DNA from 2 places in the Mesorhizobium sp. BR115XR7A genome. Region 2 is predicted to be linked to the other one. Evidence: predicted binding sites of a transcription regulator. Region 2 holds the regulator's gene; the other holds the start of a gene.
What was found. Region 2 encodes HrcA, which represses chaperone genes, less so after heat shock. Its sites were predicted from a motif close to GTTAGCACTCNCNNNNNGNGAGTGCTAAC; they were not measured.
Positions count from the first base shown of each region.

Region 1 (4,897 bases), on a different contig from region 2:
GGGCCGCGATCGGATTGCTAAGCCCGTCCGCGAGGAGCTGATGAGTCTGGCATGACCGTTGCGATCGAGATGGGACACACGACAGCGGGCGCTTCGGCGAAACTCGATCTCGAGGAGTTGCTGGCGACCCGCCTTCTGGTGCAGGGCAATTCGGGCTCCGGCAAGTCGCACCTCTTGCGGCGTCTCTTGGAACAGAGCGCGCCTTGGGTGCAGCAGACCATCATTGATCCGGAAGGCGACTTCGTATCCCTGGGCGAACGCTACGGCCATCTGGTGATCGATGCCGAGGAGCATACCGAGCGCGGCCTGCAGGCGGCCGGCGAGCGGGCGCGCATCCACCGTGTCTCGACCGTGCTCAACCTCGAAGGCCTCGATGCCGAGAACCAGATGCGGCGCGCCGCCGCTTTTCTCGGCGGGCTATTCGAGGTCGCGCGCGACCACTGGTACCCGATGCTGGTGGTGGTCGACGAAGCTCAGCTTTTCGCGCCGGCGGTGGCCGGCGAGGTGTCGGACGAGGCGCGCAAGCTTTCGCTCGGCGCCATGACCAACCTGATGTGCCGGGGCCGCAAGCGCGGGCTTGCCGGCATCATCGCCACGCAGCGGCTGGCCAAGCTCGCCAAGAACGTCGCGGCGGAAGCCTCCAATTTCCTGATGGGCCGCACCTTCCTCGATATCGACATGGCGCGCGCGGCCGATCTTCTAGGCATGGAGCGGCGGCAGGCGGAGGCCTTCCGCGATCTGGAGCGCGGCCAGTTCATGGCGCTGGGGCCGGCACTGTCGCGCCGGCCGCTCGGCCTGCGCATCGGCCCGACCGACACCAGCCCGCGCAACGGCACGCCCAAGCTGATGCCGCTGCCGGAGGCGGCGCTCGAGGATGCCCGCGCCATCATCCTGGCCGCCCCGCCGCCCGAGACGATGCGCGCGCCGCGCCGGGTGGCGTCGCCGGACCTGCTCGACCAGTTGATGGCGGCGAAGTCGGCTGCGCTGGAAATCCGCCCCGAACCGGCGGAGCCGCAAGTCAGCGCCGAGGATCTGGCGGAGCGGCGCGAGCGGGTGGACCGCGTGCTGCGCGCCATTCTTGCACAACCTGACGCGGGCTTCCGCGTGATCGGGGTGCTCTACCAGGAGTTTGTCGTGCGCTGCCGCATCGAGGGGCTCGCCTCGGTCGTGCCGGACCTGCCCGCCTTCCGCCGCATGTTGACGCGCGCCCGTGCCGGGCTGGGGGCCGAAGCCAGCGAGGACGATGTGTGGCGCGACGTCTCGGTGCGCGCTTCGTTGCTGCCGGAGGACATGCAAGGCGTGTTCATGATGATCGCGCGCGCGGCGAAGGAGGGCTGGCCGTGCCCGAGCGATGGCGCGATCGCCCGCGCCTACGGCTCGCATTCCATGCGCCGCGCCCGGCGGCTGCTCACCTATATCGAGGAGCAGGGCCTCATCGTCTGCCAGGTCGACGGCACGGGGAAGCGCACCGTAACGCTGGTCGAACTCGCCTGGGCAACGGCGCCCGGCGATCCCAATGCCGAGGGGGCGGAGCAGGGGAGTTTGGCGCTGTGAGGGCGGCCATGGCGGCCGTGGCGCATCGCGATCTCATCGACAAACGCTGATCCGCTGGTTCTCGATGACGGACTTGGCGGCGGCCGGCATCGCCTCGGCGCCGCTTGCGCGGTCCCCGGCAAGCGGCGCCGGGTGGCTGGTGCCGGGAACCCGCGGCTCGATCCTTGTCGGGCTCGGCGTCGCGCTGGTCAATCATCGTATCTGAAGCTTGCTCGCAGGCGGCGGGTGCGAAGGCGATGCTGAGCTCGCTGGCCGGCTTCTGGTGAGGTCAGCACCGCGCGACGACGCCGCCCTTACTGGACCGTGATGACACCGTCGACCGCCCGCCATTCCGATGGGGTGATGAGCCGGTGGTGGGCGATGTGGACGGAGTGAAGCGGCCCGTCCAATTCGCGCTCCCAATAGGAGAGAAAGCCCTTGAGTTCGGGGAACTCCGGCGCCAGGTCGTAGTCCTGCCAGACATAAAGCTGCAGCAGGCTCCGATGGTCAGGCAGACGGTAATGGATTTGTGCGGTGGTCAGGCCATAGCCTTCCATCTGGAGGCGGAACTCCTTGCTGACGCTTGCGATCATTCGTGTCTCCTTTCGGCGGCAGCGGTGGCCGCAACGGCGAAAAAGTCTCTCGGCCCATCGATGTGCGCCGTCAGCAAACAACTCCTTCAGAGGGTGAGCGGTTCCGGCGCCGGCGATGGTACCGGCTCGGATAATTTTGCCGGATCTAGGCGTAAATTCAAGCGGCGGCTCCCGACGCAGAGCGAATAAGACCGCCATAACAGGGAGTTGGCACTCCGCCGGCGTGAGTGCTAAAATTTTCTGGCGGCCTCTTGAAACCGAAAAAAGGGAAAACTAGCTCGATATGCGCGCGCGATGCCTGACAAAGGGTCGCCGCATTCCGCATCGGCCCGAATTGCCGGTCCGGTGTGGAGGAAGCTGAAAACCTGTTTGTCCCAAGAGGAGAACGACATGGCGTTCCGTCCATTGCATGACCGTATCCTGGTCCGCCGCATCGAGGCCGAGGAAAAGACCTCCGGCGGCATCATCATTCCCGATACCGCCAAGGAAAAACCGCAGGAAGGCGAAGTCATCGCCGTCGGTCCCGGCGCGCGCGACGACAGCGGCAAACTGACCGAGCTGGATGTCAGGGTGGGTGACCGTATCCTTTTCGGCAAATGGTCCGGCACCGAGATCAAGCTCAATGGCGAGGACCTGCTCATCATGAAGGAAAGTGACGTGATGGGCGTGATCGAACAGACCGCGCAAGTGAAGAAGGCCGCCTGACGGCTTCTTAGAAAATCCACCAGTCAACGAATGCTGCCTAGAGATAGAGGAGTGATCCAATGGCTGCCAAAGAGGTAAAATTCCATACCGAAGCGCGCGAGAAGATGCTGCGCGGCGTCGATATCCTGGCCAATGCGGTGAAGGTGACGCTCGGCCCCAAGGGGCGCAATGTCGTCATTGAAAAGTCGTTCGGTGCGCCGCGCATTACCAAGGATGGCGTCACCGTCGCCAAGGAAATCGAGCTTGAGGACAAGTTCGAGAACATGGGCGCGCAGATGGTGCGCGAAGTCGCCTCCAAGACCAATGACCTTGCCGGCGACGGCACCACCACCGCGACCGTGCTGGCCCAGGCCATCGTCAAGGAGGGCGCCAAGGCCGTTGCCTCGGGCATGAACCCGATGGACCTGAAGCGCGGCATCGACAAGGCGGTGGACGCCGTCGTCGCCGAGCTGAAGGCCAACGCCCGCAAGGTGACCCGCAACGACGAGATCGCGCAGGTCGGCACCATCTCTGCCAATGGCGACGCCGAGATCGGCCGCTTCCTCGCCGAAGCGATGGAGAAGGTCGGCAATGAAGGCGTCATTACGGTGGAGGAAGCCAAGACAGCCGAGACCGAGTTGGAAGTCGTCGAAGGCATGCAGTTCGACCGTGGCTATCTCTCGCCCTATTTCGTCACCAACCAGGACAAGATGCGCGTCGAACTTGACGAGCCCTACGTGCTGATCCACGAAAAGAAGCTCGCCAACCTGCAGGCGCTGCTTCCGGTGCTGGAAGCGGTGGTCCAGTCGGGCAAGCCGCTGCTGATCATCGCCGAGGATGTCGAGGGCGAGGCGCTGGCGACGCTGGTCGTCAACAAGCTGCGCGGCGGCCTCAAGGTCGCGGCCGTCAAGGCGCCGGGCTTCGGCGACCGCCGCAAGGCCATGCTGGAAGACATCGCGATCCTCACCGGCGGCACCGCGATCTCCGAGGATCTCGGCATCAAGCTCGAGAATGTGACGCTGGAGATGCTGGGCCGCGCCAAGAAGGTGGTGATCGAAAAGGAAAACACCACCATCGTCGACGGCGTCGGGCGCAAGGAAGAAATCCAGGGCCGCGTCGCGCAGATCAAGGCCCAGATCGAGGAGACCAGCTCCGACTATGACCGCGAGAAGCTGCAGGAGCGGCTGGCCAAGCTTGCCGGTGGTGTCGCGGTGATCCGCGTCGGCGGCTCGACCGAGGTTGAGGTCAAGGAGCGCAAGGACCGCGTCGACGATGCCTTGCACGCGACCCGCGCGGCTGTCGAGGAAGGCGTGCTGCCCGGCGGCGGCGTCGCGTTGCTTCGGGCCGCCAAGGCGCTCGATGCTGTCCAGACGGACAATGCCGACCAGAAGACCGGTGTAGAGATCGTGCGCCGCGCCATCGAGACGCCGGTCCGCCAGATCGCGGAAAATGCCGGTGCTGAAGGCTCGATCATCGTCGGCAAGCTGCGCGAGAAGAGCGAATTCGGCTGGGGCTGGAACGCTCAGACCAACGAGTTCGGCGATCTCTATGGCCAAGGCGTGATCGACCCGGCCAAGGTGGTGCGCACCGCGCTGCAGGATGCGGCGTCGGTCGCCGGCCTGCTGGTGACCACCGAGGCAATGGTGGCCGAGAAGCCGAAGAAGGAAGCCGCCAGCCCGGCAATGCCGGCCGGCGCCGGCATGGACTTCTGAGGTCCGACCAGTCCGCCCGCTCCCTCGATCGGGAGCGGGCATCGGTTGAAGGGAGAGAGATATGGATGCGCTTGCTGACCTTGGGCCCGTGCCCGCGCCGACACATCAGGCAAAGGAGTTCCTGGCCTATGAAAGCGAATGCCGCGGTGCGTTGAAGCCGCTGCTGGCGGAACTGCTCGACAGGGCCGAAGCCGCCGGCTGGAAGCGGCGGACCGTTGCCGCGACGCTGATGTTCCTGGCCGCGCAACAGGTGTCGGAGGCGTCCGAGGCCTCGGCCGGCGGCTGAGCGCTGACATTCAGTCCCATAAACTTACGGGCAGTCCCATGAACCTTACGGGCAGTCCCATGAACCTTACGCGGCGGGCCGCGCCTTCC
Region 1 covers NZ_JAIUHW010000003.1:192,284-197,180, reverse strand. The annotation lists gene LB557_RS07880 (ATP-binding protein) at 52-1,554, shown strand; gene LB557_RS07875 (hypothetical protein) at 1,619-1,759, shown strand; gene LB557_RS07870 (usg protein) at 1,848-2,126, opposite strand; gene LB557_RS07865 (co-chaperone GroES) at 2,517-2,831, shown strand; gene groL (chaperonin GroEL) at 2,891-4,522, shown strand; gene LB557_RS07855 (hypothetical protein) at 4,584-4,808, shown strand.
Region 1: LB557_RS07865 (co-chaperone GroES) is a predicted target of HrcA. The motif match lies at 2,333-2,361, and genes of this name have one in related genera.

Region 2 (4,897 bases):
CCAGATCGTGCCGTTGCCGTCCTCGGAGACGATCAAGGATCCGTCGCCGGCCACCGCAACGCCGACCGGGCGGCCCCACACCTCGCCGTTCGAAACGACGAAGCCGGTCATGAAATCCTCGTATTCGCCGGTTGGCTTGCCGTCCTTGAACTTGAGCCGGACCACCTTGTAGCCGGTCCTGTTGCCGCGGTTCCACGAACCGTGCAGGGCAACGAAGGCGTCGCCTCGATAGTCCTGGGGAAAGCCGGTGTCGGCGGGCAAATCCTTGCCATCGTAGAAGGCGATATTGAGCGGCGCCGAATGCGCCTGCATCAGCACGTCGGGACTGTCAGCCTTGCCGGCGAGATCGGACCGCTCGCCCCTGTGGCGCGGGTCCTCATTGTCGCCGATATAATACCAGGGCCAGCCATAGAAGGCGCCTTCCCTGACCGATGTCGCGTATTCGGCGGGCACATTGTCGCCGAGCCCGTCGCGCTCGTTGACGACACACCATAGCGCGCCGGTCGCCGGCTGGACGGTCATGCCCGAACAGTTGCGCAAGCCGGTGGCGACTGTGTGGCCGTTCTTGCCGTCGGGATCGAAGGCCCGGACCTCGGCCCGGCCCGCCTCGGAACCCCAACTGGCGCCGAGCGGCTCAGCCTTGACCCAGGCGTCGAGCCCGCCCCTGGGCCTCTTGCCCATGTCCTCGGCGACATTCGAGCCGGAGCCGACGGAAAGATAAAGTGTCTTGCCGTCGGGCGAGAAGGCGATGTCGCGGGTCCAGTGGTGGGTCGAAGGAATGTCGGCGACGATGGTTTGCGGCTCGCCCGAGGCCTTCAGGTCGCCATTGCCGTAGGCAAAACGCACGATGCTGTCGCTGTTGGCGACGTAGACCCATTGCGGGTCCTTGCCAGGGGGATAGAAGGCAATGCCATAGGGCCGGTTGAGGCCGCCGGCAAAGATGCTTTTCTCAGCGGCTTTCGCGCTGCCCTTCGCCAGGCGATAGAGGCGGAGCTGGTTGGCCTTGCTGTCGGCAATGAACAGGTCGCCATTGGGCGCGATGCGCACGACGCGCGGATTGTCGATCCCCGAGGCGATCAACTCGGCCGAAAACCCCGGCGGCAAATGCGGCTTTGCGTCCGCCGGCATGTCGATCACGCCGGCGCTGTTGGAGGCGGATTTGGTGACATAGGGTTTCGGCAGGTCTTCCGGCTTGATCAGCCGGCGCACGCCGGGCCTGTCCGCCCGCCAGTCGCCGAAGGCGGCCGGGCCTTTGAGCACAGGCTGGTCGGCTTGCTGGGCGAGCGCCGCGGTCGTGACAAACAGTGCGGACATCGCCAGTCCGGCCAATCGCATCACTTCCTCCAATCCGTCATGAAGGAAACCAACGATCGGTTTGCTCGTGGGTTCCGTTGCGCTCGATGCTCAAAACTTCTCGGATCAGGTCCCGGCAGCGTAAAAATCGTCGTCCAGGCGTTTTTCCAATTCAACGAGATCGGCCGGCAATGGGAGGCCCATGGCGCGCATCTCGCGCAGTTTTTCGCGCAGCTGTTCCTGAATTTCGTGCTGGTCCTCCGGCTGGTTGACCATCTCCTCGAGCAGCAGACTGATCTGGGCCTTGAACGATTCCAGCGCCATTCTTTTTCTCCTTTGCAGCCTGTCTGGATTACGGTCCCGCCAGGAAAGTCGTTCGCGGTCGAATTCCGGCATGGAAACCAAAGCAATAATTCCTCGGACTCCTTACCTCAGCATGCGGGAAATCAGCTGTGCCGTATAATCCACCATCGGCACGATGCGGGCATAGTTCAGCCTTGTCGGGCCGATGACGCCGAGCGCGCCGACGACGCGGGCGTCCTTGTCGCGATAGGGCGCCACCACCAGCGACGAGCCCGACAGCGAGAACAGCTTGTTTTCCGAGCCGATGAAGATGCGCACGCCCGATCCCTGCTCGGCGAGGTCGAGCAATTGGATCAGCCCGTCCTGCGTCTCCATGTCCTCGAACAGGTGGCGCAAGAGTTCGATGTCGGCCTGGGCGGTGACGTTTTCCAGCAGATTGGCGCGGCCGCGCACGATGAGCCGCGCCGGCAGGCCGCTTTCGGCCCCCGCCCACACCGCAAGCCCCTTCTCGACGAGGTCCTGCGACAGCGTATCGAGGGCGGCTCTCGTCTCTTCCTTGATGCGGGCGATCTCGGTGCGCGCCTCGGCCAGCGTGCGGCCACGAATATGCGCGTTGAGGAAATTCGAGGCCTCGTGCAGTTGCGAGACGGTGATGCCGGCGGGCAGCTCGACGACGCGGTTTTCGACATCGCCATTCTGCGACACCAGCACGGCAAGCGCCTTGGTCGGCTCCAGCTGGATGAATTCGATGTGCTTCAGCGCCACCTCGTTCTTGGCCGCCAGCACCAGGCCGGCGCCGCGTGACATGCCCGACAGCATCTGGCTGGCCTCGGTCAGCATATGCTCCAGCGTCGCGCCGGAGCCGGAGGCCCGCACCTGCGCCTCGATGGTGCGGCGCTCCTCGTCGGAGAGGTCGCCAAGCTCCATGAAGGCATCGACGAAGAAACGCAGGCCAGCCTGGGTTGGCAGGCGCCCGGCCGAGATGTGCGGCGCGTAGATCAGCCCGAGATGCTCGAGGTCGCTCATCACGTTGCGGATGGTGGCGGGCGACAGCGAGGACGGCAGGATGCGCGACAGGCTGCGCGAGCCCACGGGTTCGCCGTCCCGCAGATAGGAATCGACGATGCGCCGGAAGATGTCGCGCGAGCGCATGTCGAGCGACTGAAGAGCCAGCGACTGCGAGGCGGGATCGACTGCCTTGGTCATTCGGCTAAAAACCTCCGGTTCAAGGATATAGACTTCGGTGGGCCGCGCGCAACCCGGTGTCTGTGTCGGATCGCTCGGCCATTTTCCTTTGCGCCATGGGCTTGGTGGGGCTACAAGCCGGCCACGATTCAAAAAATGACAAGAAAGCAGGCCGAATGCGCCCCTCCAAACGCCAATTCGACGAAATGCGCGCCATATCCTTCGAGCGCGGCGTCTCCAAGCATGCCGAAGGCTCGTGCCTGGTGAAGTTCGGCGACACGCATGTCCTGTGCACCGCCAGCCTTGAGGAAAAGGTGCCTGGCTGGATGCGCAATTCCGGCAAGGGCTGGGTGACGGCCGAATATGGCATGCTGCCGCGCTCGACAGGCGAGCGCATGCGCCGCGAGGCCTCCGCCGGCAAGCAGGGCGGCCGCACGCTGGAGATCCAGCGGCTGATCGGCCGTTCGCTGCGCGCCGTGGTCGACTTGCAGGCGCTGGGCGAACAGCAGATCACCGTCGACTGCGACGTCATCCAGGCCGATGGCGGCACCCGCACCGCTTCGATCACCGGCGGCTGGGTGGCGCTGTATGACTGCCTGCGCTGGATGGAAGCGCGGCAGATGGCCAGTGTTTCGAAAGTGCTGAAGGATCATGTCGCGGCAATTTCCTGCGGCATCCATGACGGCCAGCCGGTCATCGATCTCGACTATATCGAGGATTCCTCGGCCGGCACCGACGCCAATTTCGTCATGACCGGCAAGGGCGGCATCGTCGAGATCCAGGGCACCGCCGAGGGCGAGCCCTTCTCCGAAGAGCAGTTCGCGGCCTTGATGGGCCTGGCCAAGAAGGGCATTTCCCGGTTGGTCAGCCTGCAGCAGATGGCGGTGGCTTAGTTTATTCATGCGGAGCCTGGGCACCCCCCTCTGCCCTGCCGGGCATCTCCCCCGCAAGGGGGGAGATCGGATGTTGTCGAGAGCTTCGCCAATAATCAGCATAGAATACCATGAGCTGGCGCTCACGCTGCCGATCTCCCCCCTTGCGGGGGAGATGGCCGGCAGGCCAGAGGGGGGTGCCTCGTGACTCCCTCTGCCATTCTTGAATCCGCCCTCTATGTCACCGACCTCGCTGAAGCAGAGGTCTTCTACACCGATATCCTCGGCCTCACCCTGCTTGGCAAGGTAGAAGGCCGCCACCTTTTCTTCCGCTGTGGCCCGGGCGTGCTGCTGATCTTCAACGCCGAGGCGACCAAGATTCCGCCGGCGTCCGATGCGCGGCTGAAGGTGCCGCCGCACGGCACGGTCGGCGAAGGCCATCTGTGCTTTGCCGCAAACGCCGCTGAAATCGACGGCTGGAAAGCCCATCTCTTGGCGAAGAAAATCGCCGTCGAAAGCGAATTCGAATGGCCGCAAGGCGGCCGTTCGATCTATATACGCGACCCTTCGGGCAATTCGATCGAGTTCGCCGAGCCGAGAATCTGGGGCCTTTGATGCACTCGCCAAACCTCCATACGCTTGATGGCAAGAAGATCGTCGTCGCCAGCCACAATGAAGGCAAGCTGCGCGAGTTCGCCGAGCTGATGGGACCGTTCGGCTTCGAGGCGAAATCGGCCAAGGCGTATGGCCTGCCCGAACCGGACGAAACCGGCACCACCTTCGAGGAAAACGCCTACATCAAGGCCTTTGCCGCCGCAAAGGCGACTGGCCTGCCGGCACTGTCGGACGATTCCGGCCTGTGTGTCGACGCGCTCGACGGCGCGCCCGGCGTCTATACCGCGAACTGGGCCGAGACTCCGGACGGTTCGCGCGATTTCGCCATGGCCATGCAGCGCACCGAAGTGGCGATGCAGGAAGTCGGCGCGGCCACGCCCGAACGGCGCACGGGCCGCTTTGTCGCCGTCATCTGCCTCGCCTTTCCCGACGGCGAGGCCGAATATTATCGCGGCGAGGCCGAGGGCACGCTGGTCTGGCCGCCGCGCGGCGAGCTCGGCTTCGGCTACGATCCGGTGTTTTTGCCCAATGGCTTCGACAAGACCTTCGGCGAGATGAGCGCGGAGGAAAAGCACGGCTGGAAACCCGGCCAGGCGACGGCGCTGTCGCACCGCGCCCGCGCCTTCCAG
Region 2 covers NZ_JAIUHW010000017.1:86,895-91,791, reverse strand. The annotation lists gene LB557_RS28285 (PQQ-dependent sugar dehydrogenase) at 1-1,335, opposite strand, end outside; gene LB557_RS28280 (hypothetical protein) at 1,420-1,617, opposite strand; gene hrcA (heat-inducible transcriptional repressor HrcA) at 1,720-2,802, opposite strand; gene rph (ribonuclease PH) at 2,958-3,674, shown strand; gene LB557_RS28265 (VOC family protein) at 3,858-4,268, shown strand; gene rdgB (RdgB/HAM1 family non-canonical purine NTP pyrophosphatase) at 4,268-4,897, shown strand, end outside.